DNA from 2 places in the Paraburkholderia sp. WC7.3g genome. Region 1 is predicted to be linked to the other one. Evidence: riboswitches for the same ligand, from Rfam matches in the RefSeq annotation. Region 1 holds a riboswitch; the other holds the start of a gene.
What was found. Region 1 has a riboswitch for thiamine pyrophosphate ahead of OKW43_RS11790 (FAD-dependent oxidoreductase). Riboswitches for the same ligand answer to the same signal wherever they lie in the genome.

Region 1 (15,587 bases):
CTGGACGATGTTGGTCAGCGAATCGACGTCGCGGATCAGGCCCGCGCGCTCGTTTTCATCGATCAGCACGCTCGCGCGCAGCTTCAGGCGCGTGAGCGGCGCCTTCAGATCGTGCGCGACGCCGGCCAGCATCACCGCCTGGTCGTCGCCGGCTTCGTTCAGTCGCCGCATCATGTCGTTGAACGAGCCGATCAGATCGCGCAGCTCGCGCGGGCCCTGCACCGGCACCGGTTCGGGCCGCCCGCCCGAGCCGAACGCGCGCGACGCATCGGCGACGCGCGACAGCGGCCGCTGCATCTGCCACACCGCGAACAGCGACAGGATCAGCCCCGCAATCAGCATCGATACCGATTCGACCAGAAAGCGCGGCGGCGGCGGTAGGTCGACCGGCACGACGACCCAATTCGATTTGCCCGGAAACAGCACCCACAGTTGCGTCGGACGCAGATCGTCGACGGCGATCTGCGTGCCGGCCGGCAGGTTCTGGCGCAGATGCCGGCTCAGCTCGAGCAGCATATGCTCGCGCGGCTCGCGCAGATGCACGCTGGTCGGCATGTTCCACGTGGGCACCAGATGCACGCGCATCGCGGGCGCGAGCGCGGCACCCTTCATCGGTTCGCCGTTGATCGCCTGCAGCACGAGCAGAATGCCGCGCGCGAAGCCGTCGATTTCATGACGCGGCGGCTGCATCGTCACCAGCACGAACCAGCTCGCCTGAATCGCGAACAGCACCGCCGCCGACAGCAACGCCATTCTGCCGAACAGTGTGTTCAGCGGATTCTTCATGCGCTGGGTGCGGCCTCGTCCTCGAAGGGCGTGCCGTTGGCGTCGGGCACGAACACGTAGCCCTTGCCGCGCACCGTTTGCACGTAGCACGGGTTCGACGGGTCGTCCTCGATCACGCGGCGCAGGCGCCAGATCGGCACGTCGAGGCTGCGGTCGCGGAACGCGAGGTTGTCGCGATGCACGAGATCGTGAATCAGCACGCGCGACAGCACCTTGTACGGATTGTTGACGAAGATCTTCAGCAGCGCGAATTCGCTGTCGCGCAGCGGCAGCTTGGCGTCGTCGCGGCTCAGCGAGCGCGTGGCGAAGTCCAGTTCGAACGGACCGAAGCGATAGCGCTTGCGTGCTTCGGGCGCGCTCGTGGTGGACGGCCCGCGCCGGCGCAGCACGGTCTGGATGCGCACGAGCAACTCGCGCGGATCGAACGGCTTGGTCAGGTAGTCATCCGCGCCGAGCGACAGACCGACGATGCGGTCGGCCACCGTGCCGCGCGCGGTCACGAAGATCACCGGGATGTCGTCGCCGGCGGCGCGCAACGCGGTGAGCGCGCGCAGGCCGTCGGTGTTCGGCATCATGATGTCGAGTACGACGACCGACGGCCGCTCACGCTCGAGACGGCGCTGCAAATGAGTGCCGTCATGCAGCACGGACGCATCGAAGCCGTTCGACTGCAGGAACTTGCAAAGCAGATCGCGTACGACCGGATCGTCGTCGACGATAAGGACCTGTGGATTCATGGCGAAATTCTAGACTGGCGGGCCCGACGCGCGACCGCGGATTTCCTTACCAACGCTTACTGTGTGCCGCATGGCGCTGGCGGGCTCGCGCCGGAGGCAGATCGACAAAGGTTTAGCGGCTACTTTAGCACTGCCTGATCCGGCGATCCGCATCGACCGGCACGCGATGACAACAGTTGGCAAGCACTCGAAAGCACTCGCAAGCGCGCGGAATGGTTCGTAACAACCGCGCGAAAGCGTGCTTTGCTTCGCCCATCGTCGGCCCTTGCGCGGCGCGATGATGCGTTCCGCAGCACGTCGCGCCGCACGCCGAACGAGGCCCGCAGCCTCGGGCGACGGCGCGCGGCGTTCAACCGACACCGGTGCGCAGTGCGCGCCTTCGCGAGGCCCATCATGACGATCCACAATACGCTCAGTTCCACGCCTTTCTCCACGTTGGCGAATACGCCGGCCACCGAGAAGCCCGCCAGCTCTGGCTCCAGTTCCACCGGCGCCGCGCCGAAATCGCAGAAGAACGCCGCGCTTGCGCAACCCGCGCAACCCGCAGCGGGGACGGGGCTGGTCGGCCATCTGGTCAACACGACCGCGTGAGCTGACGAGGTTCGCGTGCCGTTATCAAGAACCCCTGAGCATCGGTGGCGTGTCGTGGCATGGCTCGTTGTCGGCGCGCTGCTATTGCCGCTCGGTGGCTGCGGCGCCGCGGCGCTGCCGTGCCGGGTCACAGCAGCGACCCTGAAAGTGCTGCCGGTCGTCGGCCATGCCGCGGCGACGCCTTTCGACATGTGCGCTTCCGCGATCGATTGAATCATGAGGCTCACCCGGATGGTTTGTGCACTGGTGCTGCTAAGCGGTGTGCTGTCGTGCGCCGCGCACGCGCAGCCCGTCGCGCGCAGTGCGAAGGCGGCTAGCGCGGCATCGAATAGCGTTGCCACCGACACGCGCCGGCGCTCGCGGGACGCACCGTTTTCCTTTCGCGGCGTCGCGCTCGGCATCACGATCGACGAATTCCGCGCGGGCTCGCGCGTGCGCGCGACGCCGGTCGGCAGCGTGCCGATCTGCGAGACGGACGTGCAGGCCGATGCGCTCGGCATGCGGCTGAAGTCGCACGATAGCCTGAGCGTCGCGTGCCGCTGGGCGCATCGCGACGATGAGCGCTGGGCGGTGTCGCAGGCGGTGGTCGATGGCGCGCCGGCGCTCGAACATGTAATGCGCTTCACGCGCATCGACGGCCAGGGCGCGCTGCGTCTCTACGAGATGTCGTTCGTGATCGACGAGCCGACCGCCGAGGATCTGCGTGACGCGCTCGAGGACCGTTACGGGCCGCCGCGTTTCGCGACGCGCAACGCGGCGGCGCCGGGCGCGATGCCGATGTACGAATGGGAGAACGCGGTGAGTTCGATCACGCTGTGCTTCCTGCCGGGCAGCCGCAACGGCACGCTCACGTATCTGCTGAAGGGCTCGGATGCGTGGATGAAGGCGGTCGTGCGGCAGTGGCAGGCGAGCGGCGCCGACGCGGGCTGACGCGGGTTGGCGCGGGTTGGCGCGGGCTGACGATTGCCTGGCAGGTCTGATCATCGGTGCGATTCCAACGCCGAAACCGGGTGGTGTCCGGCTGGCGCCGCCTTGCTTCAATTCCATTTCATCCTTATCGCCACGGAGCCCGCATGACCGCGCTACGTCTCATCCTCGTGCTCGGCGCCGCGAGTTGTCTCGCGGCCTGTTCGAGCACGCAGACCAGGTCGATCGTCGAAACGCCGATGGCGCCGCCGTTGGCGTCCGCGCCGTTGAACGTCAACACGCAAGGCGCGATCTATCAGGCGGGCGCGCCGCTGCTGTTGTATGAGGCGCCGCGCGCGCAGCACATCGGCGACGTACTGACGATTCGGCTCTCGGAATCGTATAGCGGCAACAACAGCGCGAGCGCATCGGCGAACCGCGCGAGCAGCATAACCGCGACCGCGGCGGACCAGTCGACGAATGCCGCCGCGCGGCTCGCCAAACTGTTCAACATCGGCTCGGCCAGCACCGACTACAAAGGGCAGGGCAGCCTGAGCGACATCAGCGGCATGACGGGCACGCTCGCCGTGACCGTGATCGGCACGGTATCGGGCGGCAATCTCGTCGTATCGGGCGAGAAGCTGATCGCGATGAGCGGGACCCGCGACCGGTTGCGGCTGTCGGGCATCGTCAATCCCAAGGATATCGAAGCAGGCAATTACGTCGCGTCGAGCAAGGTCGCGAACGCGCGCATCGAACAGGCGGGCCTCGGCATGGTGAACGATGCGACGACGATGGGCTGGCTGCAGAGGATGTTTCTTAGCGCGCTGACGTTTTGAGCGTCAGCCGCGTCAGTGCGGTGCGCGCGGCGCCGCGTTGCCCGTTCCGTGCGACGCACGGGTCGCGCGGGTCGCGCGGGTCGCGTGCGACGCGTGGGCCGCATCAACCGGCTTCGACCATCAGGCGCCGCTAACCGAGCGGCGGCGCAAGCCCGCGTTCGGCCGCGCCGATCTCGCCGTCCGGCACGAACACGTAGCCGCGTCCCCACACGGTCTGCACGTAGCGCGGTTCCGACGGGTCCACTTCGATCAATCGGCGCAAACGCCAGATCGACACGTCGAGGCTGCGATTGCGATGCGCTTCGCTATTGCCGTGCAGTTTTTCGAGCAGTTGCGCGCGCGTGAGCACGGTCATCGCGTGCGTGACGAACACCTTCAGCATCGCGAATTCGCTCGAACGCAGCGTGATGCGTTCGCCGTCGCGACGCAGCTCGCGCGCGGGGAAGTTCACTTCGAAGCGGCCGAAATGGTAGGGCGCGCGCTGTTCTGGCGCGCCCGGCGCGATCGAGCCGCGACGCCGCAGCACGGTGCGAATCCGCGCGACGAGTTCACTCGGTTCGAAAGGCTTGCCGAGATAGTCATCGGCGCCGAGTTCGAGGCCGATCACGCGATCGATCGGATCGGCGCGCGCGGTCAGCAGGATCACGGGAATGTCGTCGCCGGCGACACGCAAGGCGCGCAGCGCGCTGATGCCGTCGAGTTCCGGCATCATGATGTCGAGCACGACGAGCGCGGGACGCTGCTGCTGCAATCTGCGCTGCAACGCCAGGCCATTTTCGAGCGTGGCGACCTTGAAGCCGCGACCGTGCAGATATTCACTGACGAGTTCGCGTACGACGGGATCGTCATCGACGATCAGGATGGTCTGGTTCATTCAGGTCATCTTAGTGATGCGCGCGGGCCGCGCAAAGCGCATACCGCTTTCCAATCCTTTCCGGTGAAAGGCGGTGCAAGCGAAAACAAGGCCGTGGGTATCAGTTGGTTGGCGGGAAGGCCTGCGAGGTTTGCAGCGTCTGCTGTTGCTGCTGTGGCCGCGCAAAAACGGTACGGTCGACGACCATCCGCTCGATCAGTCCGCCGAGCTTCACCGAGGCCGACGAAAAACGGTCGGTGTTCAGGCCGCCGGTCTGATAGCGCGCGGTGACCAGAATGCGGCCACTCTGGATCAGTGTCAGATCGATGATCGACAGATACTGGATCGATTCGTCGCTGAACGAGCGGCGGCCATAGTCGATCGCTGCGTTGTAGACGAGCCGCGCTTCGCAGCCAGCCGGTGAGGTGCCCGGATTGTAGACGTCCGAACGAATGCCGCGCCGCTCGAGCGCGAGCTGCAGCGCTGGCACGAAATCGCCGACCGACACCGTCGGGTTCACTTCGATGCATACGTGCTGCACATCCACGGGCCGGCCGTTGACGAAGGTCGGCGACGAGTAGTTCGACGCGATCGCGTAGCCGGCCTGGATCACGGAGCCGGTGGCGTCGGCGGCCTGGATCAGCGTCCAGGCGCAGCCATCGAGCGCGAGCGTCAGCGTCGCGGCGAAGGCGGCGACGGCGGCTCGCGCGCAACGGCGCCGGCATATCGCCGCCGCAATCGGGCACAGGCGCGAACGCCTGGTTGCCGCTGGCGCGCGCACGGTCGGCGACGAGGTCATGAGGCAGCGCCCGATCCCGGTCACAAAAAGCGATGGGTCATCAAGGGCAGCGACGGCCGCGCGCTTAGCGCGTCACGCGCAGTCGCAGTTCGTTCTGCCTTTGCACGCTCGCAGTGACGTTCACGCGGCGCGCGTCGGTGGTCACGACGAAATGCTGGCGCACCGGTGTGTTGACGTCGTGCACGACGTGCGGAAAGCAGGCGGCGATGTCGGCGCCGAGTTCTTCGAGCGGATCGTTGATCACGCCGTCGGCTTGCCAGTGCGCGCGCCAGTGGCAGTCGTACGCGTGCGGGCTGGCGCGGCAATCGTCGGTATTGGAGACGCCCGGCAATTGCGCGGCGCTCTCGCGCGGCAGTTGCCGGAAATCGCTCGCATCGACGATGTGCGTGAGCGCGGCGCAGATGTCGGCGGGCTGGCTCTGCTCGGTCGTTTGCGCGGCATCGACGGCATTCGTGAACAGCAACGCCGCGCCGCAGGCGAGCGCGATGCGCGGGAGCAAAGACGGGAGCAAAGGTGAAACACGGCGAGCGAGTGGCATGGGCGTGGAGTCCGGAGAGCGGTTGCGATGAAAGACGTGACTGACATCAACGAAGGCCGGCGCATCGCGCGGCCCGTACGGCTATCGTCGCCGCTCGCGGGCATTTTCAAAGCGCGGAACAGCTTGCACGCTTCGCAAATGCTTTCGAACTCTTCTCATGTCTTTCCGGATGTTGCCCCGGCTGGTCCCCGGCGCGAAGGCGATGCTTAACCGGGCGTCAAGCGGCCATCGACGTGAATCACCTGGCCGGTGACGTGGCGCGCCTTCGACGTACGCGGCCGCGCGAGCGCCGCGCCGATGCCGGAACCCTCGCCGGTGATCAGCGCGGCGCGCGGAGCGGCGCCGTGCGCCGCGCTGACGTGGGCGCCGCTCGCGTCGCTCACGCCGCTACCGCTTCGGACGAACGCTCGACGTCGAGCGTTTCGTCATGGAACGCCGCAAGCGATTCGCGATGCGCAACGCTGACGATCGCAGCCTTCGGCAGTCGCTCCGTGAACAGCCGATAGAGCCGCGCCTCGTTTTCCGCGTCGAGCGCGCTGGTCGCTTCGTCGAGGAACAGGTAGTCGGGCTTGTGCAGCAGCACGCGCGCGGCGGCGAAGCGCTGCTGCTCGCCCGGCGACAGCACGCGGGTCCAGTGCCCCGATTCCTGCAGACGGTCCGCGTATTCCGACAGATGGCAGGTGACCAGTGCGTCGCGGCATTCGTCGTCGCCATAGGCCTTCGCCGCCGACGGATATGCGAGCGCCGCCTTCAGCGTGCCGATCGGCATGTAGCTGACCTGCGGAATGAACATCATGCGCGCGTTGACCGGCGCGTCGATCGAGCCGTCGCCGAACGGCCACAAGCCCGCCAGCGCGCGCATCAGCGTGCTCTTACCCGCGCCCGACGGACCGCGCACGAGCCAGCGCGAGCCCGGCCGGATCGCGATATCGCGGATGCGCGACAGCGGGTTGCCATTCGGCAGCGCGAGCTTGAGGCTGTCGGTAGTCAGCGTATTGCTGTCGACGAAATGCAGGTTGATGCCGCCATGCTCGGTGGCCGGCGACACCGACTCTTTCAGACGCGGCGAATGCACGACGCGCTTGAATTCGCGCAACCGGTTCACGGTCGCGCGCCATTCGACGAGGCTCGTATAACTGTTGATGAACCACGAGAACGAATCGCTGACGGTGCCGAACGCGCTCGAGATCTGCATCAGCACGCCGAACGTGAACGCGCCCGCGAAGTAGCGCGGCGACGCGACGACGATCGGGAAAATGATCGCGATCTGGCCGTAGAAGCTCAGCACGAAGGTCAGGCGCTTCGTGTACTTCATCACCTGCCACCAGTTATCGCGGATGCGGCCGAACAGCGTGCGCGCATTCGTCTTCTCGGTTTCCATGCCGTCGTAGAACGCGATCTGCTCGGCGTTCTCACGCAGCCGGATCAGACCGAAACGGAAATCGGCCTCGACTTTCTGCGCCTGATAGTTGATCGACACGAGCGGATGGCCGACCTTCTGCGTGATGAGCGAGCCGACCACCGCGTACAGCGCGGCGGCCCACACCATGTAGCCGGGGATTTGCAGCGGCATGCCGCCGAGCGAGATGCTCAACGCGCCCGCGAGCGACCACAGGATCGTGATGAACGACACGAGCGTGACGACGGTCGACAGCAGATCGAGCGTCAGCGACAGCGTGGTGGTCGCGAACGACTGCAGGTCGTCGCTGATCCGCTGGTCGGGGTTGTCGGCGAGACGGTCGCGCTCGATGCGGTAGAACGCGCTGTCGTCGAGCCACTCGTTCAGGTAGCGGGTGGTCAGCCACTGGCGCCAGCGAAAGCCGAGCATCTGGCGCAGATAGCGCCCATATACCGCGAGGATGATGAAACCGAACGCGAGCCCGGTAAAAATCATCAGCAGGTGCGGGAAGTCGTGGACGTTCTTCGCCTGCAGCGCGTTGTAGAAGTCCCTGCTCCAGCTATTCAGGCGCACGTTGATCCAGACGACGAGCAGGTTCATCACGATGATCGTGACGAGCAGCCCCCACGCGATGCCTCGTTCCTCGGAAACCCAGTAAGGCTTGATCAGGCTCCAGGCGGAGACCCTTTCGTCGGGCGGCAGCGCGGGGCTGGCGGAAGTATGTGGTGTCATGAGCGTCCTGATGAAGTGCTGACCCGAAGTGCCGATCCGGCGTGCGGGTCCGATCTGGTTGACCCATGTCGGGCGATCCCGCGAACAGCCGCCCCTTTTGCGGGGCCACCGCTGCGGCGGGTCTGCGATGCCTGGCCGGGCATCGCGCCATCGCGCTCGATGAACGCGAGTCCGGACGGGCGCCCGATTCTGGCGTGACGCCCTTAAGCGAAAATTAATTTTCGGGGCCGGTGCCCGCCCGGGTGCCGCCGCCACGCATGCGGCCACCAGCGCCGCGCGCGCCGCGTTTTCGCGGCACCGATCACGGCATTGTGCCAGAGCGCCGGCCCGCTTCGCATCGGCATCACGGTGGACGGTGCCAGGTCGAAATCGCGCCAGCGACGGCGGACCGCTGGTTTGCGGGCGCCGCGCCTTTTATGGTCTAATGACCTGCGACGAAACAGGGGTGCTTCGCCCACAGGCGGCATGACTTTCATGCCGGGGCGGCGAGGCTGAGAGACACCCTTTGCACCCGATCCGGGTAATACCGGCGCGGGAAGTTTCCGGAAGCAACCGTCTTCCATTCCCCGCCGGGCGGCGAGCGCATCTGACATACGCGCGCCGTGACCGGCCGGCTTCACCCGCCGGTTTCGTCCTGGGTACGTGCGTTTTTTGGCCGTACGGAAAGGACTCGATGACCGCCTATTCTTCAGACATGCATTCTTCTCTTCGTCACGCCGCCTCGTGCGTGCCGTGCCGCTCCCGGCTTGCCCGCCGTAATCGAATGGAGCGCACGCGATGAACCGTTCCCCCCGACCCGATTTCGCCGTGCTCGGCGGCGGCCTGTGCGGCCGGCTGGTCGCGTGGCGCCTCGCGGGCGACGGGCATCGCGTGGCGCTCTACGAGCGCGGCGATGCCACCGGTTCGCAGGCTGCGGCGTGGGTCGCCGCGGCGATGCTCGCGCCGCTGGCCGAAGCTGCAAGCGCCGAACCGTTGATTACGCGGCTCGGCGCGAGTTCGCTCGAAAGCTGGCCGCGTGTGCTTGCCGAACTGCCGGAGCCGGTGTTTTTCCAGCGCAACGGCACGCTGGTCGTCTGGCATCACGCGGACCGCACCGAGGCGCCGCTGTTTGAGCGCCGCGTGCGCGCGAACGCGCCGGCCGAGTTGCTCGACGGCGGCTTCATCGCGCTCGCGGGTGCGCAGCTCGGCGCCGCCGAACCCGCGTTGGCCGGCCGCTTCAACCAGGGGTGGCTGCTGCCGCGCGAAGGCCAGCTCGACAACCGCCAGGTGCTGTCCGCGCTCGCGGCGGGGCTTGCCGAGCGCGGCGTCGACACGCACTGGAACACGCCGATCGACGGCGCGTCGCTGCCCGAGGCCGGCATCACCATCGATTGCCGCGGGCTCGGCGCGAAGCCGGTGCTGCCGACGCTGCGCGGCATCCGCGGCGAAGTTGCGCGCGTGCATGCGCCTCACCTGCAGCTGACGCGCCCGGTGCGGCTGCTGCATCCGCGCTACCCGCTGTATATCGCGCCGAAGCAGAACGGTCTTTACGTGATCGGCGCGACGGAGATAGAGGGCGAGGACATGTCGCCCGTCAGCGTGCGCTCGGCGCTCGAGTTGCTGAGCGCGGCGTTTTCGGTGCATCCGGGCTTCGGCGAGGCGCGCATCCTCGAGCTGAATTCGCAATGCCGGCCGACTTTGCCCGATCACCGTCCCGCGCTGCTGTGGGACGGCGCGCGCACGCTGCGTGTGAACGGCCTGTACCGTCATGGCTATATGATCGCGCCCGAAGTCGCCGACGAAGCCGTGCGCTTCGCCAGCGCGCTGCTCGACGGCCGCGTCGGTGACGCCGACGCATTCGCCGGCTGGCGGCGCGACGCGTGCTGGAGCGAGCTGTTCCAGCAGGAATTCGCGCGGGAGCCGGCCTGAGCGTGGCGGCCTTCGTGCCGCACACGATGCCGCTTTCGCCATCGATTGAACCGTATTCGAACACCATGGACATTCATATCAATCAGAAGCCGTTGTCGCTGCCCGAGGGCGCGACTGTCGCCGATGCGCTCGCCGCCTTTGGCGCGCGTCCGCCGTTCGCGGTCGCGCTGAACGGTGATTTCGTCGCGCGTACGCAGCATGCGGCGCGCGCGTTGCAAACGGGCGACCGGCTCGACGTCGTGCAGCCAGTCGCGGGCGGCTGAGCGCGCTCGCGCCAGCCTGTCGCCCACCGGACGCCAAAAAACCGTCGCCGAAAACCCGTTGCCGCAACACTGTCGGCGCAAGGCCGCGGCGGCAAACCAGGATGATGCAAATGACTTCTCACGAAACCGCCGACGCGCTGACGCTATACGGTCAAACTTTCGCGAGCCGCGTGCTGCTCGGCACGTCGCGCTACCCGTCGCTGCAGTCGCTGTCCGATTCGATCGACGCCGCGCGTCCCGGCATGGTGACCGTCGCACTGCGCCGTCAGATGAACGAGGGCCACGCCGAAGCCGGCTTCTTCGATCTGCTCAAGCGCCACGGCGTGCCGCTGCTGCCAAACACGGCGGGCTGCCTGAGCGTCGGCGAAGCGGTGACGACCGCGCACATGGCGCGTGAAATCTTCGAGACCGAGTGGATCAAGCTCGAACTGATCGGCGACGACTACACGCTGCAGCCCGACCCGGTCGGCCTGATCGAGGCCGCCGCGCGGCTCGTCAAGGATGGCTTCAAGGTGCTGCCGTACTGCACCGAAGACCTGGTGATCGGCCGCCGTCTGCTCGATGCCGGCTGCGAGGCGCTGATGCCGTGGGGCGCGCCGATCGGCACTGGCAAGGGCGTGATCAATCCGTACGGGCTGCGCGTCCTGCGCGAGCGGCTGCCGGATGTGCCGCTGATCGTCGACGCCGGTCTCGGCGTGCCGTCGCACGCGGCCCAGGTGATGGAGTGGGGCTTCGACGGCGTGCTGCTGAACACGGCCGTATCGCAGGCAACGCATCCCGACGCAATGGCCCGGGCGTTCGCGCTTGGGGTCGAGGCGGGCCGGCAAGCGTACCTCGCGGGCCCGATGGCCGAGCGCGAGAGCGCGCACGCGAGCACGCCGGTGGTCGGCATGCCGTTCTGGCATCAGGATGGAGGTGCCGCATGACTCAATCGTTGACGCTGAAGAATCGCGATCTATTTTGGCCGACGGCCGACGAACTCATCGAGGCCGCCGAGCGCATCCGCGCGCGACTCGGCGACTGGCCGCCGATGCACGCGCCGTGGCGCATCTGCCTGACCGCGCCCGATGAACCGAACGGTGGCGACCTGATCGTCATCGCCGACGCGCAGCAGCACGGCGAGCAGATCGCGCGCTGGCTGACGCGTGGCGCGGGCGTGATCGTCGCCGCGGAAAACCGCGCGACGCTGCATCTGGGCGGCGAGAAATACGGCCTCGAAGGGCATCTGGCGGAAGACTGGATCCCTGCGCTGGCCGCGTTCCTCGACTGCGGTTTCGATCCGCACGACGCGCTGGTGCTCGCGCTCGCGTGGCGCGACGGCGACGAAACCCGCGCCGACGACGCGTTCCCTGCCGACCTCGCGCGCTTTCCACGCGTTACCGGCCTGCCGGAGGCGCCCGTCCAGGTGTTCCCGCGCTGCCCGGAAAAGCTCGGCCTGTATCCGGTGCTGCCGACCGCGGACTGGGTCGAACGGGTGGTCGGCTTCGGCGTGAAGACGGTGCAGTTGCGCCGCAAGTCGGCCGAACCCGCCGACGCGCTGAAGCGCGAAATCGCCCGCTGCGTGGCGGCCGGCCGCGCGCACGACGCGCAGGTGTTCATCAACGACCACTGGCAGGCGGCGCTCGAGGCGGGCGCGTACGGCGTACACCTCGGCCAGGAAGACGTGCATATGGCGGATCTGTCCGCGCTGGCCGAGGCGGGCATCCGGCTCGGTCTGTCGACTCACGGCTTCTACGAGATGCTGAAGGCGCTGCATTTCCGTCCGAGCTATATTGCGTTGGGCGCCGTGTTCCCGACCACCACCAAAGTGATGCCGACCGCGCCGCAGGGCTTGCGGCGCCTCGCACGCTACGTGCGGCTGCTCGACGGTGTGGTGCCGCTCGTCGCGATCGGCGGGATCGATCTGCAGGTGCTGCCGGACGTGCTCGCGACGGGCGTCGGCTGCGCGGCCGTGGTGCGCGCGGTCACCGAAGCGGCCGATCCGGCCGCCGCCGTCTCCGCGTTGCAACACATGTTTACGCAATAATCGTCAGGCATAGTCAAGGAACGGGGCACCTCACGGCAGCTTTTGCACGATGGCCCTATAATTCGGCCTTCCCTGTAAAAGGATCGTCAGTTTGGTGCCTTCCTATCCCGAGACCTTACTCGAGCTGCGCGACGTCGACTTCGGTTACGGCGACCGGCTCGTCCTGTCGAATCTGAATCTGCGCTTTCGTCGCGGTCAGGTCGTCGCGGTCATGGGCGGCTCGGGTTGCGGCAAGACCACGGTGCTGCGGCTGATCGGCGGCCTCGTGCGTGCGCAGCGCGGCCAGGTGCTGTTCCACGGCCAGGACATCGGCGAGCAGACGCGCGAAGGCCTTTACGCGCTGCGCCGCAAGATGGGCATGCTGTTCCAGTTCGGCGCGCTGTTCACCGACATGTCGGTGTTCGAAAACGTCGCCTTCTCGCTGCGCGAGCACACCGATCTCCCCGAAGAACTGCTACGCGACCTAGTGCTGATGAAGCTCAACGCGGTCGGGCTGCGCGGTGCGCGCGACCTGCCGCCGTCGGAAATTTCGGGCGGCATGGCGCGGCGCGTGGCGCTTGCGCGCGCAATCGCGCTCGACCCCGAACTGATGATGTACGACGAGCCGTTCGCCGGTCTCGACCCGATCTCGCTCGGCATCACCGCGAACCTGATCCGCACGCTGAACCGGGCGCTCGGCGCCACGTCGATTCTCGTCACGCACGACGTGCCGGAATCATTCGCAATCGCCGACTACGTGTACTTCCTGTCAAACGGCGGTGTGCTCGCCGAGGGCACGCCGGACGAACTGCGCGCGTCGACCGATCCGACCGTGCGGCAGTTCATCGACGGCGCGCCGGACGGCCCGTTCAGATTCCACTATCCGGCCAAGACGCCGCTCGCGGCGGACTTTGGCATCGGCGGAGGCCAGTCGTGATCAGTCCGATCGGTCGCTCGGTCATCACCGGGCTCGGCAACGCCGGCTACGCGACGCGCTTCTTCCTGCGCCTCGTGCTCGAATTTTTTCCGCTGCTGCGCCGCCCGCGTCTTGTCACCAAGCAGATCCACTTCGTCGGTAATTATTCGCTGGTGATCATCGCGGTGTCGGGGCTGTTCGTCGGTTTCGTGCTCGGGCTGCAGGGCTATTACACGCTGAACCGCTACGGCTCCGAGCAGGCGCTTGGGCTGCTGGTCGCGCTGTCGCTCGTGCGTGAGCTCGGGCCCGTCGTGACCGCGCTGCTGTTCGCCGGGCGCGCGGGCACGTCCCTCACCGCCGAAATCGGCCTGATGAAGGCGGGCGAGCAGCTCACCGCGATGGAAATGATGGCCGTCGATCCGGTCAAGGTCGTGATCGCGCCGCGCCTGTGGGCGGGCATTGTGTCGATGCCGATCCTCGCGGCGATCTTCAGCGCGGTCGGTGTCCTCGGTGGTTATGTGGTGGGCGTGCTGCTGATCGGCGTCGATGCCGGCGCGTTCTGGTCGCAGATGCAAAGCGGCGTCGACGTGTGGCGCGATGTCGGCGCCGGGGTCGTCAAGAGCGTGGTGTTCGGCCTCGCGGTGACCTTCATCGCGCTGTTTCAGGGCTACGAGGCGAAGCCGACGCCGGAAGGCGTGTCGCGCGCGACGACCCGCACGGTCGTGTACGCGTCGCTCGCGGTGCTCGGGCTCGATTTCCTGCTGACCGCACTGATGTTCAGCTAAGACCGCGCAGCGCGCCGGCTGTCGGAGGCGCATGATGCGCCGCGCACGGCTGGAGGCGACGGCGCGGCGGATTCACTTTGGGATGACGATGAAAAAGAATGCTCTCGACTTCTGGGTCGGCCTGTTCGTGGTGCTGGGTTTCGTGGCGTTGCTGTTTCTTGCGCTGAAGGCCGGCAACATGAGCTCGTTGTCGTTCCAGGCAACCTACCCGGTCAAGCTGAAGTTCGACAACATCGGCGGGCTGAAGCCCCGCGCGCCGGTGAAGAGCGCCGGCGTGACGGTCGGGCGGGTCGCGTCGATCGGCTTCGATAGCAACGCCTACCAGGCGCTCGTCACGATCGACATCGACAAGCAATACCAGTTTCCGAGAGACACCTCGGCGAAGATCCTGACCTCGGGTCTGCTCGGCGAGCAGTACGTCGGACTCGAGCCGGGCGGCGACTCGGAAATGCTCAAGGCGGGCGATACGATCTCGATGACGCAATCGGCGATCGTGCTGGAAAATCTGATCGGCCAGTTCCTGTACAGCAAGGCCGCGGATTCCGGCGCGGCAAAGCCCGCTGCCTCGGCCCCCGCACCGGCGCCGGGCGCGCCGGCTTCCGGCTCTGCCGCCCAGTAAGGCCAACAAGGAGAACTAGATGCAGACGACACTGCAGACCCCGCGCAGCGGCGCGCGCGTCCTACAGTTCGGCAAGGTCGCCGTGGCGGCTGCGCTGCTCGCCGGTTGCACGACCGTGCAGACGCCTACCAAGGGCGACCCGTTCGAAGGGCTGAACCGCACGATCTTCACCGTCAACGACAAGATCGACCAGTACGCACTGAAGCCGGTTGCGCAGGGCTATGTTCGGGTCACGCCGCAGCCGGTTCGGGACAGCGTGACGAACTTCTTCTCGAACATCGGCGACGTCTACATCGCGGCGAACAACCTGCTGCAACTGCGCATCGCGGACGGCGTGTCCGACGTCATGCGGATCGTGATCAACACGCTGTTCGGCGTCGGCGGTCTGTTCGACGTCGCGACGCTCGCGAAGCTGCCGAAGCACGACAACGACCTCGGCCTGACGCTCGGTCACTACGGCGTGCCGGCAGGACCCTACCTGGTGCTGCCGCTTTTCGGGCCGAGTACGGTGCGCGACGCGGTCGGCTCGATCGGCAATTACTACGTGAACCCGGTCAGCTACATCAGTCCGTCGGGCCTGAGCTGGGCGCTGTATGGCCTGAACATCGTCAACACGCGCGCGAATCTGCTCGGCGCGAGCAACCTGCTGGAAGCCGCGGCGCTCGACAAATACTCGTTCGTGCGGAATGCGTATCTGCAGCGCCGTCAGTATCTGTTGTCGGATAACCGCCGGCGTCCGCAGGAACTTCCGAGCTATGACGAGGAAGCGCCGCTGCCGAAGTACGAGGAAGGCGACACGGGTGCCGCGACGGGCGCGGCTACGGGGGCGGCAGGCGCGCCGGCCGGCGCCGTAACCGGCGCGGCAGGCGCCGCCGCGGGTACGCAGGGTGCTGCGGCCAAGGCGGTTCCTG
Region 2 (15,587 bases), 3.1 Mb from region 1:
ATGCGGCGACGGCGGGTGCGAAGTCGGCGGCGGCCGCGGTCGCCGCGCAGAATGTCGCGCTGTCGGCCCAGCAGCCGGTGCCGGACGCGGATTCGGCGAACACGTCGGCGCAGATCTCGTCGAGCGAACTCACACTCGGCGAGCCGTATGACCGCGCGTGGCTGCGCGTGGGCCTCGCGCTCGATCGCAGCAACTTCACGGTCGACGACCGCGACGTGAGCCGCGGCCTGTATTTCGTGCGCTATGTCGATCCGAAGGATATGTCGTCGGCCGAGCAGGGCTTCTGGAGCCAGATCTTCCACGGCAAGAAGGAGAAGGTCGCCAAACAATACCGCGTGAACGTGCGCGCGGTGACGCCGAACCAGACCCGCGTAGCCGTGGTAGACGACAAGGGGCAGCTCGACGAAAGCTCGCAGGCCAGGCAGATCATGAGCCTGATGGTCGACCAGTTGCACTGATAAGAGAGCCTTGCGGCCGACGCCGCCGGTTCGACAAAACCGTCCGGAGAAATCCGGGCGGTTTTTTTACGGCCAGGCATTTCGTCGCGACGGGCACTCAGGTATCCGCGCGCCGCGTCCCCACCCACGGCAGGCGCTTGACCACGCCGGTCGCCAACGCGGTGCCGACGAGAATCACCGCGCAACCTTCGAGCATCCCGGGCGACACCGTCTCGCCGAGAAACAACGCGCCCCATAGAATGCCGAAGATCGGAATCACGAAGGTCACGGTGATCGCGCGTGTCGGCCCGGCGACCGCGATCAGGTGGAAGAACAGCATGTACGCGACACCGGTACAGGCGACGCCGAGCGCGATCACCGCGCCCCACGCGCGTAGCGAGATCGACGCGGTGGGCCAGTAGATGATCGCGAGCGGCAGCAGCACGATCGTCGCGCCGATCATCGTGCCGGTCGCGACGGTCAGCGCGTCGACGCCGGTCAGGTGACGCTTCGTGTAGTTGGCGGCGATGCCATAGAGCAGCGTGGCACCGAGCGCGGCGCCGGCCGCGAGCGCGATGGTCAGCGGCGAGGCGGCCGAGCCGGCCGGCGCCGCGATCTGATCCCACACGAGCATCAGCACGCCGAGAAAACCGATCACGAGACCAAGCGTGCGCAACGCGCTGAGCCGGTCGCGCAACCACAGGAAGGCGACCAGCGCGCCCCACAGCGGCGCGCACGCATTGATCACCGACGTGACGCCCGCCGACAGCGTCAGCTCCGCATACGCGAACAGGCAGAACGGTGCCGCCGAATTGAGGACGCCGACCACCAGCAGCGGCAGCGCGCGCTCGCGCAACACCGTGGCGGACTGTTGCAGCGGCCGTCGCGCGATCAGCACGATCGCGAGAAAGAGGGCGCCGATGCCGACGCGCAGCGCCATCAGCGGCGCGACGCCGAAGTCGGTGACGCCGACGCGGATGAACAGGAACGACGCGCCCCACAGGGCGGCGAGGATCAGCAGTTGCAGCAGGTTTCTGGCTTTCATTGGAATGGCGCCGCGCGCAGTTGAGTCGGGACGTCAGCGCATCGTAACAGCGCGATCGCGCAAATCGTTTCATTGCGGGATGAAACGGCAAGATCCGGGAGACGGCCGGGTCCGATGAGGCCGATGGTAAGCGCCGCGAGGACACACGCCAAACGAGCAATTCTCACCGATATGTGAGAAAAAATACGCTCCGGCGGAGCTCCAATGAGGACGGGATTTCAAACGGGATTTCAAACAGCGCCCGCGAGGCGCGGGCGGCCGTGCGAAACAATGTGAATGGCATTGCGCCGTTATCGGTGCGGCCTCAGTGCGGAATCATCCACTGCAGGAAGTTCTGCTGCGCCCAGACGAGCACGCCGAGCAGCACCGTCAGCAGGATCGAATGCTTGAAGGTCCTGGCGAACACGATGCCTTCCTTGCCCTTCAACTCGGTGGTCGCGACGCCGGTCGAAATGTTCTGTGGCGAGATCATCTTGCCCATCACGCCGCCCGACGAGTTGGTCGCCGCCATCAGCACCGGATTCAGGTTGAGCTGATTGGCCGCGACCACCTGCAGATTGCCGAACAGTGCGTTGCCCGACGTATCGCTGCCCGACAGGAACACCGCGACCCAGCCGAGGAACGCCGACACGAGCGGAAACAGCGGCCCGACCGACGCAACGCCGAGACCGAGCGTGTAGTTGAGTCCCGAGTAGTTCATCAGATACGCGAGGCCGACGATCGTTGCCACGGTCAGAATGGCGATGCGCGTCTGCACCCACGTATCGGAGATCGACTTGCCGAACTCGGCGGGCGAGAGCCGCACGACGAACGCGGTGATGAGCGCCGCGACGAGGATGGCGGTGCCGGTCGCGAGCGGCTGGAAGTCCCAGATCGCGCCGTACGGCGTGTTGTACAGCGTGATGAACACGGCCTTGTCGAGACCCGGCCACGGCACCTTGATGTCGCCGATCGTGAAGATCCTCGCGAGCGTCCAGATGATCACGACGACCGACACGATGATCCACGGATACCAGCCTTGCACGCCGCCGATCTTGCCGCGCACGTCGTTGATGCGATCGACGTTGATCGCGAATTTCGGATCGGCGGCGGGCTTCCAGACGCGCAGGAACGCGACCGTGAGAATCAGCGAAATTAGCGAAGACAGCACGTCGGTCAGACTGTAGTTCACGAAGTTCGACACGACGAACTGGGTCAGCGCGAAACTCACGCCCGACACCAGCAGCACCGGCCAGATCCGCAGCATGTTGCGAAAGCCCGCGTACACGCCGATCACATAGAAGGGCAGCAGGACCGCAAAGAAAGGCAATTGACGCCCGACCATTTTCGCGAGCGTGTCGGACGGCAGATGCGTGACCGCGCCGAGCACCGTGATCGGTACACCGAGCGCGCCGAACGCGACCGGCGCGGTGTTGAAGATCAGCGAGAAGGTCAGCGCTTCGAGCGTTGGAAAGCCGAGCATGATCAGCAGCGAACTCGTGATCGCGACCGGCGTGCCGAATCCGGAAATGCCCTCGAGCAGCGCGCCGAACGAAAAGCCGACCACGACGAGCACGATGCGCCGGTCGTTCGGCAGGTTGTCGATCATCCACAGGCGGAAGGCCGCGAAGCGTCCCGAGCGCTGCGCGATGTTGTACAGCAGGATCGCGGTAAACACGATCCACATCACCGGCCAGCATGCGAACACGACGCCGGCTGCGACCGAGTTGAGCGCGAGCCCGACCGGAAACTGCCAGACGAAAATCGCCACGATCAAACCGATGATCAGTCCCGCGAGCGACGCTTGCCACGCGGGCCTGCGCGCCCAGCCGAGCAGCGCGAGCACGGCGATGATCGGCAGCGCGGCGACGATGAACGACGGAAAAAGCGAATTGCCAACCGGAGTGAGTAGTTGATGAAACATCACGTCTCCTTCGTTGTTGTGTAATTCGACGCGGGGGGACTGCGCATGACGGCGCGTCGCTGTGGCACGGCGGACGCTCGCAAGTGGCCTCGGCAAAGCGGCGTCGCCTGAGTTAAGCGGGTGCTGCGCGAAGCTTTCCAAGCATAGGGCGCCATACCGGCGCGTCAAGCCGGGAAAGTACGGGCGGGGTGGGCGCGCTGGCAGGCGAAGCGCGCGGAAAAACGGCTTACGAAGAAATGCGCGTGCCGGCAACTGCAGTGCCGGCGCGAGCACGCTTCACGACGACAGAGGACGCGTCAATGCCGGTGTCCGCCCCAATGACCGCCCCAGTGCCCGCCCCAATAACCGCCGACGCCGATCGCGATCGACGGTCCGTAATAGGCGGGGTAGCCGTAGTAAGCGGGGTAAGGATAAACCGGCGGCGGATAGTAGGCGGGATAGACCGGTGGTGCCGCATACACGGGCGGGGACACCGCATAAGCGGGCGGCTGATCCTGCGGCGCGACTTGCATTTGCGGCTGGGCTTGAGCTGCCTGCTGTGGATCGACCGCCGGTGCGGTTTGGTCGGCTGCGGTCGCGGGCGCGGTCGAGTAGTACGACGGGTAATAGGCGGCGGGATAGTAGCCGACGGGGTAATAACAGCCTGCCAAAAAGAGGCTCGACGCGAGCGTTGAAATTGCGGCGGCGGACCGCGCGAACCTCGCGGAACGAGGGGACGAAGCGCGTGGCGTCGAGAGGCGCACCGCGCAAAGATGGATGACGATGCGGGACTTCATGGCGCGCTCCCGGATGAACCGACGCCGCTTCGCGCGACATCGTTGTGAGGAGCTTACGCTCTTGCCGCGGCAAGCTGTGGCAAAACCGCAACCGCATATTTCAGTCTGTTTCCACGCTCACCGGACGTACGCTCACTTACCGACCTGATTACCGATGACACCGCCGACCGCGGCGCCGCCCAGCGTCGACCAGCCATTGCCGCCGATCGCCGCGCCAGCGGCGCCGCCGACGCCCGCGCCGATCGCGGTGTCGCGTGTACGCGGGGACATGTCGCCGCATGCCGCGAGGCCCGCGACCAGTGAAATGGCGGTTGCGACCGTGCCAAGACAAGTACCGAGTTGACGGATCGAATTCATGATGCTGCCTCCGTTCGTTGTTGGAAACGGGTGTCTCTTTCTCGCAGCACGCAACGTGCCTGCTCGATCCGGCGGAATAAAAAAAGCCCGCCATGTGGGCGGGCTTCGATACGGCTGCGCGGGCTCGCGCGAATCACGCAAGCCGCTTATTCGCACTATTCGCGCTTATTGCCGCTGATAAATCTCAGCGCCTTGCCTGATGAATTCGATGGACTTCACTTCCATGCCTTTCCTGAGCGCTTCGTCGTCGGTCACGCCTTGCTGCGCGGCGAACTCGCGCACGTCCTGGGTGATCTTCATCGAGCAGAAGTGCGGGCCGCACATCGAGCAGAAATGCGCGACCTTGGCCGAATCCTTCGGCAACGTTTCGTCGTGGAATTCGCGCGCCTTGTCCGGGTCGAGACCGAGATTGAACTGATCTTCCCAGCGGAATTCGAAGCGTGCCTTCGACAGAGCGTTGTCCCGCACTTGCGAGCCCGGATGACCCTTCGCGAGGTCCGCGGCATGCGCGGCGAGCTTGTACGTGATGATGCCGGTCTTCACGTCGTCCTTGTTCGGCAGACCGAGGTGTTCCTTCGGCGTCACGTAGCACAGCATCGCGGTGCCGAACCAGCCGATCATCGCAGCGCCAATGCCCGACGTGATGTGGTCGTAGCCCGGCGCGATGTCGGTGGTCAGCGGCCCGAGCGTGTAGAACGGTGCTTCGTCGCACCAGTCGAGTTGCAGGTCCATGTTCTCCTTGATCAACTGCATCGGCACATGGCCCGGACCTTCGATCATCACCTGCACGTCGTGCTTCCACGCGATCTGCGTGAGCTCGCCGAGCGTCTTCAGCTCGCCCAGTTGCGCTTCATCGTTCGCGTCGTAGATCGAGCCCGGGCGCAGGCCGTCGCCGAGCGAGAAGGCCACGTCGTACGCCTTCATGATTTCGCAGATATCTTCGAAATGCTCGTACAGGAAGCTTTCCTTGTGATGCGCGAGACACCACTTCGCCATGATCGAGCCGCCGCGCGACACGATGCCGGTCATCCGGTTCGCCGTGAGCGGCACGTATTGCAGACGCACACCCGCGTGGATCGTGAAGTAGTCGACCCCTTGCTCGGCCTGCTCGATCAGCGTGTCGCGGAAGATTTCCCACGTCAGATCTTCAGCCTTGCCGTTGACCTTTTCGAGCGCCTGATAAATCGGCACCGTGCCGATCGGCACCGGGCTGTTGCGGATGATCCATTCGCGCGTTTCATGAATGTGCTTGCCGGTCGACAGATCCATCACCGTGTCGCCGCCCCAGCGGATCGCCCACGTCATCTTGTCGACTTCCTCGCCAATCGACGACGTCACCGCCGAGTTGCCGATGTTCGCATTGACCTTCACGAGGAAGTTGCGGCCGATGATCATCGGCTCGCTTTCCGGGTGATTGATGTTGTTCGGGATGATCGCCCGGCCGCGCGCGATCTCCTCGCGCACGAACTCCGCGGTGATTTCGGTGAGGCCGTTCGGACCGAACGCGCTCGCGCCGAATGCCTGTCCAGGGTGCTGGCGGCCCATCATCGCGGCGAGCTTCGCGCCGTTCGGGCCGCTCGTCTTCAGGCTCTCCAGATACTCGGCGCGGCGCTGGTTTTCGCGAATCGCGATGTATTCCATTTCCGGCGTGACGATGCCTTGTTTCGCGTAGTGCATCTGCGTCACGTTCGCGCCGGCGATCGCGCGGCGCGGCGTGCGATGCAGTCCCGGAAAACGCAGCTGCGCGGTGGCCGGATCGGCGGCGCGCTCGCGGCTGAAGCTGCTCGACAGACCGCTCAGCGGCTCGGTATCGCCGCGCTCCTCGATCCACGCCTGACGCAGCGCGGGCAAGCCCGCGCGGATGTCGATCTTCGCGTCCGGGTCGGAGTACGGGCCCGACGTGTCGTACACGTAGATCGGCGGATTCTTTTCGCCGCCGAAGCTGTCGGGCGTGTCGGCCTGCGAGATTTCGCGCATCGGCACGCGGATGTCCGGGCGCGAGCCGCTCACGTAGACCTTGCGCGAATTCGGCAACGGCGCGACGGCCGCCTCGTCCACGTGGGCTTCGGCGGAAATAAACTTCGGATTGGCGTTCATGTAAGTCTCCGTACAAAGTGGGGCGGCTAAGCAGGAGACTGAGATGGAAGTGGTCGGAAATCGCGCAGAGGTGAGGCCGTCGAGGCTGGGTGCGAAATCCGTACGCTTCCCTGCGCTGGCATTATCCAGATCAGGTTCAAAGGGTATTTCTCACCCACGCAACACGGACCTCCAGCTCCGCGCTACGCAGGACCCCCGCGTTAGCAGCGCACACGATACACCGCCCGCGCACGGTTTGGCAACCTGTCCGAATGGATCAAAAGATTGATCCAGACGACGTCACACGCCCCTTATTCTTAATTTGAGAACGCATCGGACAGGGCAACTTACAGTGGCAGAACAGCCGGCTTACAGCGAAAAATCGTCGGCGGCTTCGGGCTGATACAGGATCTTGTGGAGCTTGAGCACTTTCTGATCGCCGCTGGGTGGCGTGAAGCGGATGCTCTCGCCGCGGCGCGCGCCGAGCAGCGCGAGGCCTGCCGGCGAGAACACGTTCAGGCGTCCTTGCGCGAAATCCGCGTTCGGCGGATAGACGACGGTCCACGTCATCTGCTCGCCGCTCGCCGTGTCGATCAGCGTCGCTTGCGAGTTCATCGTGACGACGTCGGCGGGGATGTCGTGCGAGTCGACGATCACCGCGCGTTCGAGCACGTCGTCGAGCATGTGCTGCAGCTTGGCGTCGGCGGCCGCGAGTTTCTCGAGGCGGGTCACGTCGAGTTCGGTCAGATAGCAGGTTTTGATCTTCTTCATCATCAGAACTCCAGATAAGACCGGTGAAGAAAGGCCGCATGCAACGACCCAACCGGGGTGGTTGGCGGATCAGTGAGCGAATGGGAAAGCCCGGAGCCCGGCGACGCGGCCCTGGGTGTCAGCGGGCTACATCAGCGAGGGCGCCGGGCGGCGTGAAGCGGGAGCGTTGGGGACGTCTCGCCGGCGCTGTGCGGGGCGCCGCTCGCGCGCGCGCAGCCGCCTGCGCGGCGTGGGCGCAAGCGGGCGAGAGCACGAAAAGTCGGACGGCGCAGAGAAGTCACGGGCAAAACAACCAGGTGTCGACAGAAGAGCGAATCGGAGGTGTCGCGGAGGTGTCGCGCGACAAAACCGGAGGTCGCGCGGCAGCAGCGAGACGAAAGGTTCATGTTAGCACGCTGTCTCGCGCACTTCTGTTCGCGGCGTCGCGCACCATCGATTTGTCGTTTTTGCGCGGTGCCAGATGAAAGTGACGGGGTCCGCATTGCGTTCAAGCCAGTCGGAAGATTGCCGTTAAAGAAAGTGCAGCGAAGGCCGCGCTCCGGCGAAGCGATTCGCGGGATGGCGCATGAAGGGCGCGAGGCGACTCGCGCCGGTTGACCGGAGTGAGGTGCACATGAAAGCGGAAAGAAGGCGGTGGCGAACGGTCGGTCGCACGATCGCGGTGGCGGCGTTGCTCGCCGCGCCGCTGGCGGCGCCGGCGGCATCGACGGTGACGGGCGGGGTGATCCGCTTCGTAGGCAGGATCGTCGCGCCGCAGATGCAGTTCAGCATGGATACGGCGCCCACGGGCGTCGCTGTCGATAGCGTGAGCGTGGCGGGAGAGCGCTTCTCGCGCACGGTGACGTTCAGCGCGCCACCGGGTGTCGTCAGCGGGGCCGACGTCGCGCTCGAAGTGAACGGCAACACGCAGTCGCGCGATCGGGTGGCGGCGCGTTTCGTCGATGCCACCGGGCACGTCACGACGGCCCGCGACGGCCACTACGCGGTCGGTCGCGCGGGCGGGCTGCTGTCGCTGAACGCGCAGCGTACTAATATCGACACGCGCGTCACGGTGGTGGTCAGTTACGACTGAGTCGCCGGCGAGAGTTCGCTCGCGCACCCCACGCCGCCCACGCCGGAAAAAATTAAAAGAGCCTGTCATAACCGGCCGCGCGGTTCGACAAACGTGCACATTACGATCGGAGCACGTCATGTCGACCGCGCACAGTCGCTCGATACTTCAGCGCTTTACGTCTTTTTCGGCACCCGCTGCCGGTCTCGCGCTGCTTCTGCTGAGCGGTTCTGGCATCAGTGCGGCCGACGCGGCCGGTCCCCAGTGCGCCACGCACAGCCCCGCGCACAGGATGGCGCTGGTCGAGCTGTACAGCAGCGAGGGCTGCGACAGCTGCCCGCCCGCCGACCGCTGGCTCGGTCAATGGAAAAGCGCGGGCGCCGCGCACGGCGTCGTGCCGCTCGCGCTGCACGTCGACTACTGGAACAGCCTCGGCTGGACCGACCGCTTTTCACAGCATCGCTTCACCGAACGTCAACAGACGCTGACCCATCTCGGGGGCGCGCACACGATCTATACGCCGGAAGTCTTCGTCGCGGGCCGCGAGCTGCGCGACTGGTCGCGACGCGACAGTTTCGAGCGCCGCATCGACGAGCTCGTCGCGGAACCCGCGCAGGCGAGCGTCGCGCTCGCGCTGAGCCCGCATGCGCCAGGCGCGTTCGATGTCGATGCGCAGTTCAGCAGCACGGCCGCAGCCACCGCGGGTCCGTTGAGCGCCTATCTCGCGGTCTATGAGAACGCGCTGACCTCGCAGGTCGGCGCGGGCGAAAACCGCGGCGCGACGCTGCATCACGAGCGCGTCGTGCGTGCGTGGTTCGGGCCCGTGCCGCTCGTCGCGGGTCATGCGCGGATTCGGCAGGATATCGACGTACACGATGCGCCGGACGACGTGAAAGCCGCCCCGATCACCAACGTCGACGCCGCCGCCGATCGCTTCGGCGTGGTCGCCTTCGTCGAAAGCGACGCGAGCGGCGAAGTGCTGCAAGCGACCGACCTTACCGCGTGCCGTTGATCGACATCGCGCACGCCGCATTTTCCACCGCTGCTCGAGGAGAGCCCCATGGCCATGCCCCACGCGTTGCGCCCCAGCGCACCCGCCGCGCCCGCCGCGCCCGCCGCACCGAAGCGCGGCGTCATTCACCCGCTGTGGCTGCGCATCACACATTGGCTGAACGCGCTCGCCGCGATCGTGATGATGCTGTCGGGCTGGCGCATCTACGACGCGTCGCCGATCTTCCCGGCGTTCAGCTTTCCGGCCGCGATCACGCTGGGCGGCTGGCTCGGCGGCGCGCTGCAATGGCACTTCGCGGGGATGTGGCTGCTGGTGATCAACGGCCTCGTGTATATCGCGCTGAATCTCGCGAGCGGCCGTTTCTGGCGCAAGTTTCTACCGCTGACGCCGCGCACGGTGCTGCGCGATTTCGTCGCCGCGTTGCGCGGGAAGCTGTCGCACGACGATCTGCGCGTGTACAACGCGGTACAGAAATTCGCCTATCTGTTCGTGATCGCCGATCTGATCGTGCTCGTGCTGTCGGGGCTCGCGATCTGGAAGTCGGTGCAGTTTCCGCTGCTGCGCGAACTGATGGGCGGCTACGACAACGCGCGCGTCGTGCACTTCAGCGCGATGTCGCTGCTGGCCGCGTTTCTTGCCGTGCATCTGGCGATGGTCGCGCTGGTGCCGCGTTCGCTGCTCGCGATGCTGCGCGGACGTTGAGCCGCGGCCAATCCTGCTGATGCACAACCAAACGCAACGCGAACCCGTTACGGAGAGCGAATCATGGACAAGCCGATAGAAAAGCCGATTGACAAGCCGGCGGGCCGACCCGCGCAGCGAGTCAGCCACACGCTCGACCGCGCATCGATCCTGCTCGACGCGAAGCGCGAACTGGCGATGCCGTCGCGGCGCCTGTTCGGCAAGCAGCTATTGACGCTCGGCGGCCTGTCGATGCTGACCGGCTGCTCGTTGAGCGACGACGCTTCCGTGAACCGTTTTCTCACCGCGGTGTCGCGGCTGAACGATCGCGCGCAGGCTGCGCTGTTCGATCCGAAGCAGCTCGCGCCGACCTACACCGAAGCGCAGATCACGCGGCCGTTTCCATTCAACGCGTATTACGGCATCGACGACGTGCCGCACGTCGACGGCTCGGACTATCAATTGAAGCTGAGCGGCCTCGTAACCGGCCAGCGCGTGTGGACGCTGCCCGAGCTGTACGCGCTGCCGCATGCGGAGCAGATCACGCGACATATCTGCGTGGAAGGCTGGAGCGCGATCGGCCGCTGGGGCGGCACGCCATTCAGCGATTTTCTGCGGCGCGTCGGCGCGGACACGACGGCGAAGTACGTCGGCTTCAAATGCGCGGACGACTACTACGAAAGCATCGACATGCCGACCGCTTTGCATCCGCAAACGCTGCTGACGTTTTCCTACGACGGCGAACGGCTGCCCGCGCAATACGGCTACCCGATGAAGCTGCGCATGCCGACCAAGCTCGGCTACAAGAATCCGAAGCACATCGTCGAAATATTCGTCACCAACACGTATCCCGGCGGCTATTGGGTCGACCAGGGCTACAACTGGTTCGGAGGCTCCTGACGCATGCGGGCGCACGCTCGCTTGCGGCAGCGGCTTCGGAAGCACGCCGGCTGTCGCCGGCTTCGATTCATCCACTACCAAGGAGTCATCCCATGAAGAAGATTGCAATCACCACGATCGCGTTGTTGATGCTGGCAAGCGGCGGCACGGCCTTCGCGCAGGCGAGCGGCGCGATGTCCAACGATGAGATGTCGAAGAATGCGATGTCGAAAGATTCGATGTCCAAGGACAGCATGTCGAAGGACGGCATGAAAAAGGACACGATGAAGCACGACTCGATGAAAAAGGGCGGCGACGCGATGAAGCACGAGGCCTCGGGCGCGATGGGCAACTGAGTGCGCGGCCACGGTGCTTAGCGCTCCTGCCGATGCGCGAGCGCGCATCGAAGGGATGCGGAACTGAATGCAAGCCGGGGATGCCTCCCCGGCTTTTCTGTTGCAGGAACACCAAAAAGTTACGATTCTGTCGCGCGGCGTACTCGGCGCTTACTGCATAATGCGGTGCGCGTCGCGGCTTGGCCAGCCTTGCCGCCGCGCATCGCGGCCGCGCCGCGTCGTGTCGTTTCGAGCGATGCTGCCGCCACAGCCGTTTCTGGCGCTTCCGGCGCCGCCCATCGTCTTACCGTTCCACCAACATGTCCGCCAGCCTCGCCCGTCCGACCGCATCGCCGATGCGGTGCCCGCCATCCCGCCCCAAAGGTATCGACGCAGGCTCGGCGCCTTGCGGGCATCGAGCGCATCGCGCGGGTCGAGTGGCGACGGCGGGCTGAACGCATGTCGCCGCAACGCTCAGTTTTTTCTCCGCGTGGCTGGCCGCTGCGTTTGCCGCAGTCGCGCAACGGGCAGATCGCGCTCGCGCTCGCCGTCGTTTATCTGGTGTGGGGCTCGACCTATCTCGCGGTGCACGTCGCGCTCGGCTCGTTTCCGCCGCTGCTGATGTCGGGCTTGCGCAACCTGTTCGCCGGCATCGGTCTGTTCGTGTTCGCCGCGCGCCGCAAGCCGATCTGGCCGGGCCTCGCTGAAATCCGCAATGCGGGCCTCGTCGGCACGATGCTGGTCGGTCTGTCGAGCGGCATGCTCGCGTACGGCATGCGCACGGTCGGCACCGGCACCGCCGCCGTGATGGTCGCGACCGTGCCGCTGTTCGCGACCGTGATCGCGGTCGTCGCCGGACGCAAGATCGGCCGCGGCGAATGGTTCGCGGTCGGGCTCGGGCTCGCCGGTATCGTGATTCTGAGTCACGGCGACAGCACGCCGGGCTCGGCGAGCGGCAGTCTCGCGATTCTGTGCGGCGCGCTGTTCTGGGCCGGCGGCGCGCATCTGGCCGGGCGGCTGAAGCTGCCGTCGGACCTGTTTGTGTCGACCGCACTGCAGATCGGGCTCGGCGGCGCGATCTCGGCGCTGGTCGCGTGGGTGTCGGGCGAGCGGATGCTCGAGCTGCATTTTCTGCCGCTCGTCGCGTTTCTGTATCTGATGCTGATCGGCACGATGGCCGCGTACGTCGCGTACGGTTTTCTGATTCGCCACACGAGCCCGATCATCGCGAGCAGCTGCATGTACGTAAATCCGGTCGTCGCGGTCGCGCTGGGCGCGCTGCTGCTCGGCGAGCCGGTCACGCGCTCGACGGTGATCGCGACGATCGTGATTCTGATCAGCGTCGGCCTGTCTTTCTGGTTCGATTACCGGAAGAAGGGCAGCGCCTGATAGCGGCGCGGGTTCCGGTCGAACCGCGCGCCCGCTTTCAAAGGCCCGCCGTCCCCGCTGATTGCGCAGACGTGTAAAGCCCAGCTCGAGCTCGGCGAGTCAGTATGGGTAAGACGTGCAGGGACCGTGTAAGTGGGGAGCCGCACAAACGTACCCCGCGCGCCGTGCCCGAGCGCCGACGAAAAATTCTAAATCCCGGTAATCCGTTGAACCGCAAGACGTTCGTCAGTTTCCGCACGCCAATGTTAGCGCCACGGCACAGCCATTGCTGATTGCGGGCGTCCACCGACAGAGACGCGCCAACCGACAAAACCCGCGCGCCTGCGGCGTGGACGGGAGGGGGCGAGCGCGAGGTTTCCCGCGCTCGCCCACGTGTCAATGGGAGATGGGCGTCATGCCCGACATAAAGACAGGTGAACACAATGAAAATGATCCGAACCATGGTGGCGGTCGTTGCGACCGCGGCGGTCCTGAGCGCATGCGGCGGCGGGGGCGGCAGCGATACAGGCAAGGAGCTTGGGTTGACCAATCCCGAGATCCACTTCATTCACGCGATTCCAGGCGGACCCGCGGTCGACTTCCTCGTCAACGGCAGCGCGCCATCCGGGCAAACCAACGTCTCGTATAAAGGCGTGACCAACCTCACCAATATCGACACGGGAGCGACGAGCGTCGCGTACGCCGCGACCGGCACGAAGACCGCGCTCGCGAGCGGTAACTTCCCCGATGTCGCGAAGGGCCACGTGTACACCGTGCTCGCGTTGCCGGGTCTGTCCGCGCCGGACATCGGCCTGATCGACGATCCGTTCGACAAGGGCCTGCTGTCCGGTAGCGCGCGCGTGCGCGGCTTCAACGCGTCGGCGAACGCGACGGACCTCGACCTCTACCTCGTCCAGGCCACCGCCACCAGCATCACGAGCGTGTCGCCGACGATCCCCGGCGTGTCGTTCAAGAACGCGGTGCCGGCGAGCGGCCAGGATTCGATCTACGTGTCGGGCGGCCAGTACGTGCTGATCGCGACCGTGGCCGGCAGCAAGACGCCGATCTTCCAGTCGAACCCGTTCTCGCTGGCGAACAACGCCGACTGGCTGATCACGTCGGTGCCGATCGCGGGCCCGCTGAGCCAGCTGGTGCCGGGGCAGATTCATCTTCTGATCGCGCAGAACGGCAACACGAGCACGCCGAGCGTGGAACTATCGAATACCTTGACCGGGCAATGACGAGGGCCGCCGATCGCCGGATGAGCGTCGTGGCCCGAGCGTCGATAGGCCGCACGCGCTAGCCAGACAATAAAAGGACTTCGGACGATCGGAAGTTGGGGGGGACGGCACGGCGATCCACGCGAGTGGGTCGCCGTTCTGTTTTACCGCGTTCCGACAACGCTTCGCGTCGAAAGCCGGCAAGCAAACGAATCATAAAAAAGGCCCGCCTCGGCATCCCGCGACGGGCTCTCCAACTCCTGCTGCCATGTGCCGGCTTATTTCGCTTTCTCCGCCTCGTTCGTGATGGCGTGGCCACCCTTCGAAATGTCCTCGCCCGCGCCCGCCATCGTGTTGCAACCCGTGACAAGCATGGCGGTTCCTGCGAGCACAAGCAAAGCGATCAGTCGAGTCATGAAAGTTCTCCTAGTCGAGAATGCATCGGTTGATGTCGTCCGACCGGGGCCATGCCAGTCGATGAGGTCTCGATCCGGTTTCGAACCGGCCTGATTGCATGGTAAAAAAAGGGCAGGGGCGGCGCTGTCGGCCGTGCCGCGATTTTGTTGTAGGCGTGCTCCGGTGTTTGCGTCGGCGCACTCCTACAGCGGCTCCGCGGCGCCGCGCCGGGACCCACTCAGACGGGGCTTTGCGACGAAGTGGTCGGCGCGGCCGGCGACGCCAGCGGCAGATCGACCGAAGGCGTCGCGGTGCTCGCGCTCGGCATCACGACGTCGATGTCGGTGCCGTTCAGCGCGCCACGGCGGATCTCGAAGCGCCCGCCATGCGCGGCGACGCGCTGGCGCATGCCGAGCAGGCCGTGCGTATGCGTGCGCTTCAGATCGGCCGGCATGATGCCGACACCGTTGTCCGCGATATGCAGCGCGACCTCGCCGTCGCCGACCCGCAATGCGATTCCGACCTTCGAGGCGCGCGCGTACTTCGCGGCGTTCGTCAGCGACTCCTGCGCGACGCGAAATAGCGCGATCTCGGTCTGTTCGTCGAGCTGGACATCGTCGGCGGGCAGGTGCAGCTCGAGCGTCCAGTTGTTGCGCTGCGCGGCTTCGTCGGCGAGCGTGCGCAGCGCGGTGACGAGCCCGAAATTGGCGAGCACGGTCGGTCGCATGTCTTCGATGATGCGCCGCTTCAACGCGATGCCCTGGTCGAGATTGGCGAGCGCGCGCTGCAGCTTGTCGGCGATGTCCGGCTCGCTGTCCTTCAGCTTGCGGCGCGCCCACGCAACGTCCATCCGGCAGGCGGTCAAAATCGCGCCGAGTTCGTCGTGCAACTCGCGCGCGAGCTGCGTTTTTTCGTTTTCGCTGACCGCCTGCAGATGCCAGCCGAGCGCTTCGAGCTGGCGCGTGCGCTCATTGACGAGCTGGTCGAGTTCCTCCTGCTGCGTAATCAGCTGACGCTGCGCGCGCGCCTGCCGGTCGATCTGGATGCCGAGATTGCGAAACAGCAGAATGAACAGCACGATGTTCAGCGCCGACAAACCCGCCGCGCACAGCGTCGACAGCCGCTGATCGGCGCGGCTCGCGGCCAGCGCGTGCTGCGCGCGACGCTCCTCGTTGTCGCGCAACAGCGTGAGCGTGCTGTCGATCAGCGACGCGTCCGCCGGATTGACGTCGCTCGCGGGCCCGCATACGCCGAGATCGAGCGGATGTGGCGCCGCGCGC

Region 2: another riboswitch for thiamine pyrophosphate. It lies ahead of thiC (phosphomethylpyrimidine synthase ThiC); the one in region 1 lies ahead of OKW43_RS11790 (FAD-dependent oxidoreductase).

The regions. Positions count from the first base shown of each region.
Region 1 covers NZ_JBNDMA010000002.1:82,460-98,046, reverse strand. The annotation lists gene OKW43_RS11845 (ATP-binding protein) at 1-786, opposite strand, end outside; gene OKW43_RS11840 (response regulator) at 783-1,523, opposite strand; gene OKW43_RS11835 (hypothetical protein) at 1,917-2,114, shown strand; gene OKW43_RS11830 (DUF6726 family protein) at 2,169-2,327, shown strand; gene OKW43_RS11825 (hypothetical protein) at 2,331-3,044, shown strand; gene OKW43_RS11820 (flagellar basal body L-ring protein FlgH) at 3,188-3,859, shown strand; gene OKW43_RS11815 (response regulator) at 3,990-4,733, opposite strand; gene OKW43_RS11810 (hypothetical protein) at 4,834-5,511, opposite strand; gene OKW43_RS11805 (hypothetical protein) at 5,576-6,049, opposite strand; gene OKW43_RS11800 (hypothetical protein) at 6,256-6,432, opposite strand; gene OKW43_RS11795 (ABC transporter ATP-binding protein/permease) at 6,429-8,180, opposite strand; TPP riboswitch at 8,612-8,735, shown strand; gene OKW43_RS11790 (FAD-dependent oxidoreductase) at 8,958-10,088, shown strand; gene thiS (sulfur carrier protein ThiS) at 10,154-10,351, shown strand; gene OKW43_RS11780 (thiazole synthase) at 10,462-11,277, shown strand; gene thiE (thiamine phosphate synthase) at 11,274-12,377, shown strand; gene OKW43_RS11770 (ABC transporter ATP-binding protein) at 12,469-13,293, shown strand; gene mlaE (lipid asymmetry maintenance ABC transporter permease subunit MlaE) at 13,290-14,057, shown strand; gene mlaD (outer membrane lipid asymmetry maintenance protein MlaD) at 14,146-14,676, shown strand; gene OKW43_RS11755 (MlaA family lipoprotein) at 14,696-15,587, shown strand, end outside.
Region 2 covers NZ_JBNDMA010000002.1:3,208,874-3,224,460, reverse strand. The annotation lists gene bamC (outer membrane protein assembly factor BamC) at 1-458, shown strand, start outside; gene OKW43_RS26205 (DMT family transporter) at 556-1,482, opposite strand; gene OKW43_RS26200 (L-lactate permease) at 1,787-3,385, opposite strand; gene OKW43_RS26195 (hypothetical protein) at 3,682-4,161, opposite strand; gene OKW43_RS26190 (glycine zipper 2TM domain-containing protein) at 4,294-4,518, opposite strand; gene thiC (phosphomethylpyrimidine synthase ThiC) at 4,684-6,615, opposite strand; TPP riboswitch at 6,705-6,822, opposite strand; gene OKW43_RS26180 (GreA/GreB family elongation factor) at 6,964-7,365, opposite strand; gene OKW43_RS26175 (hypothetical protein) at 7,979-8,437, shown strand; gene OKW43_RS26170 (DUF1223 domain-containing protein) at 8,556-9,428, shown strand; gene OKW43_RS26165 (cytochrome b/b6 domain-containing protein) at 9,477-10,130, shown strand; gene OKW43_RS26160 (molybdopterin-dependent oxidoreductase) at 10,206-11,009, shown strand; gene OKW43_RS26155 (pentapeptide MXKDX repeat protein) at 11,102-11,344, shown strand; gene OKW43_RS26150 (EamA family transporter) at 11,783-12,712, shown strand; gene OKW43_RS26145 (DUF4397 domain-containing protein) at 13,135-13,932, shown strand; gene OKW43_RS26140 (entericidin A/B family lipoprotein) at 14,190-14,327, opposite strand; gene OKW43_RS26135 (sensor histidine kinase) at 14,546-15,587, opposite strand, start outside.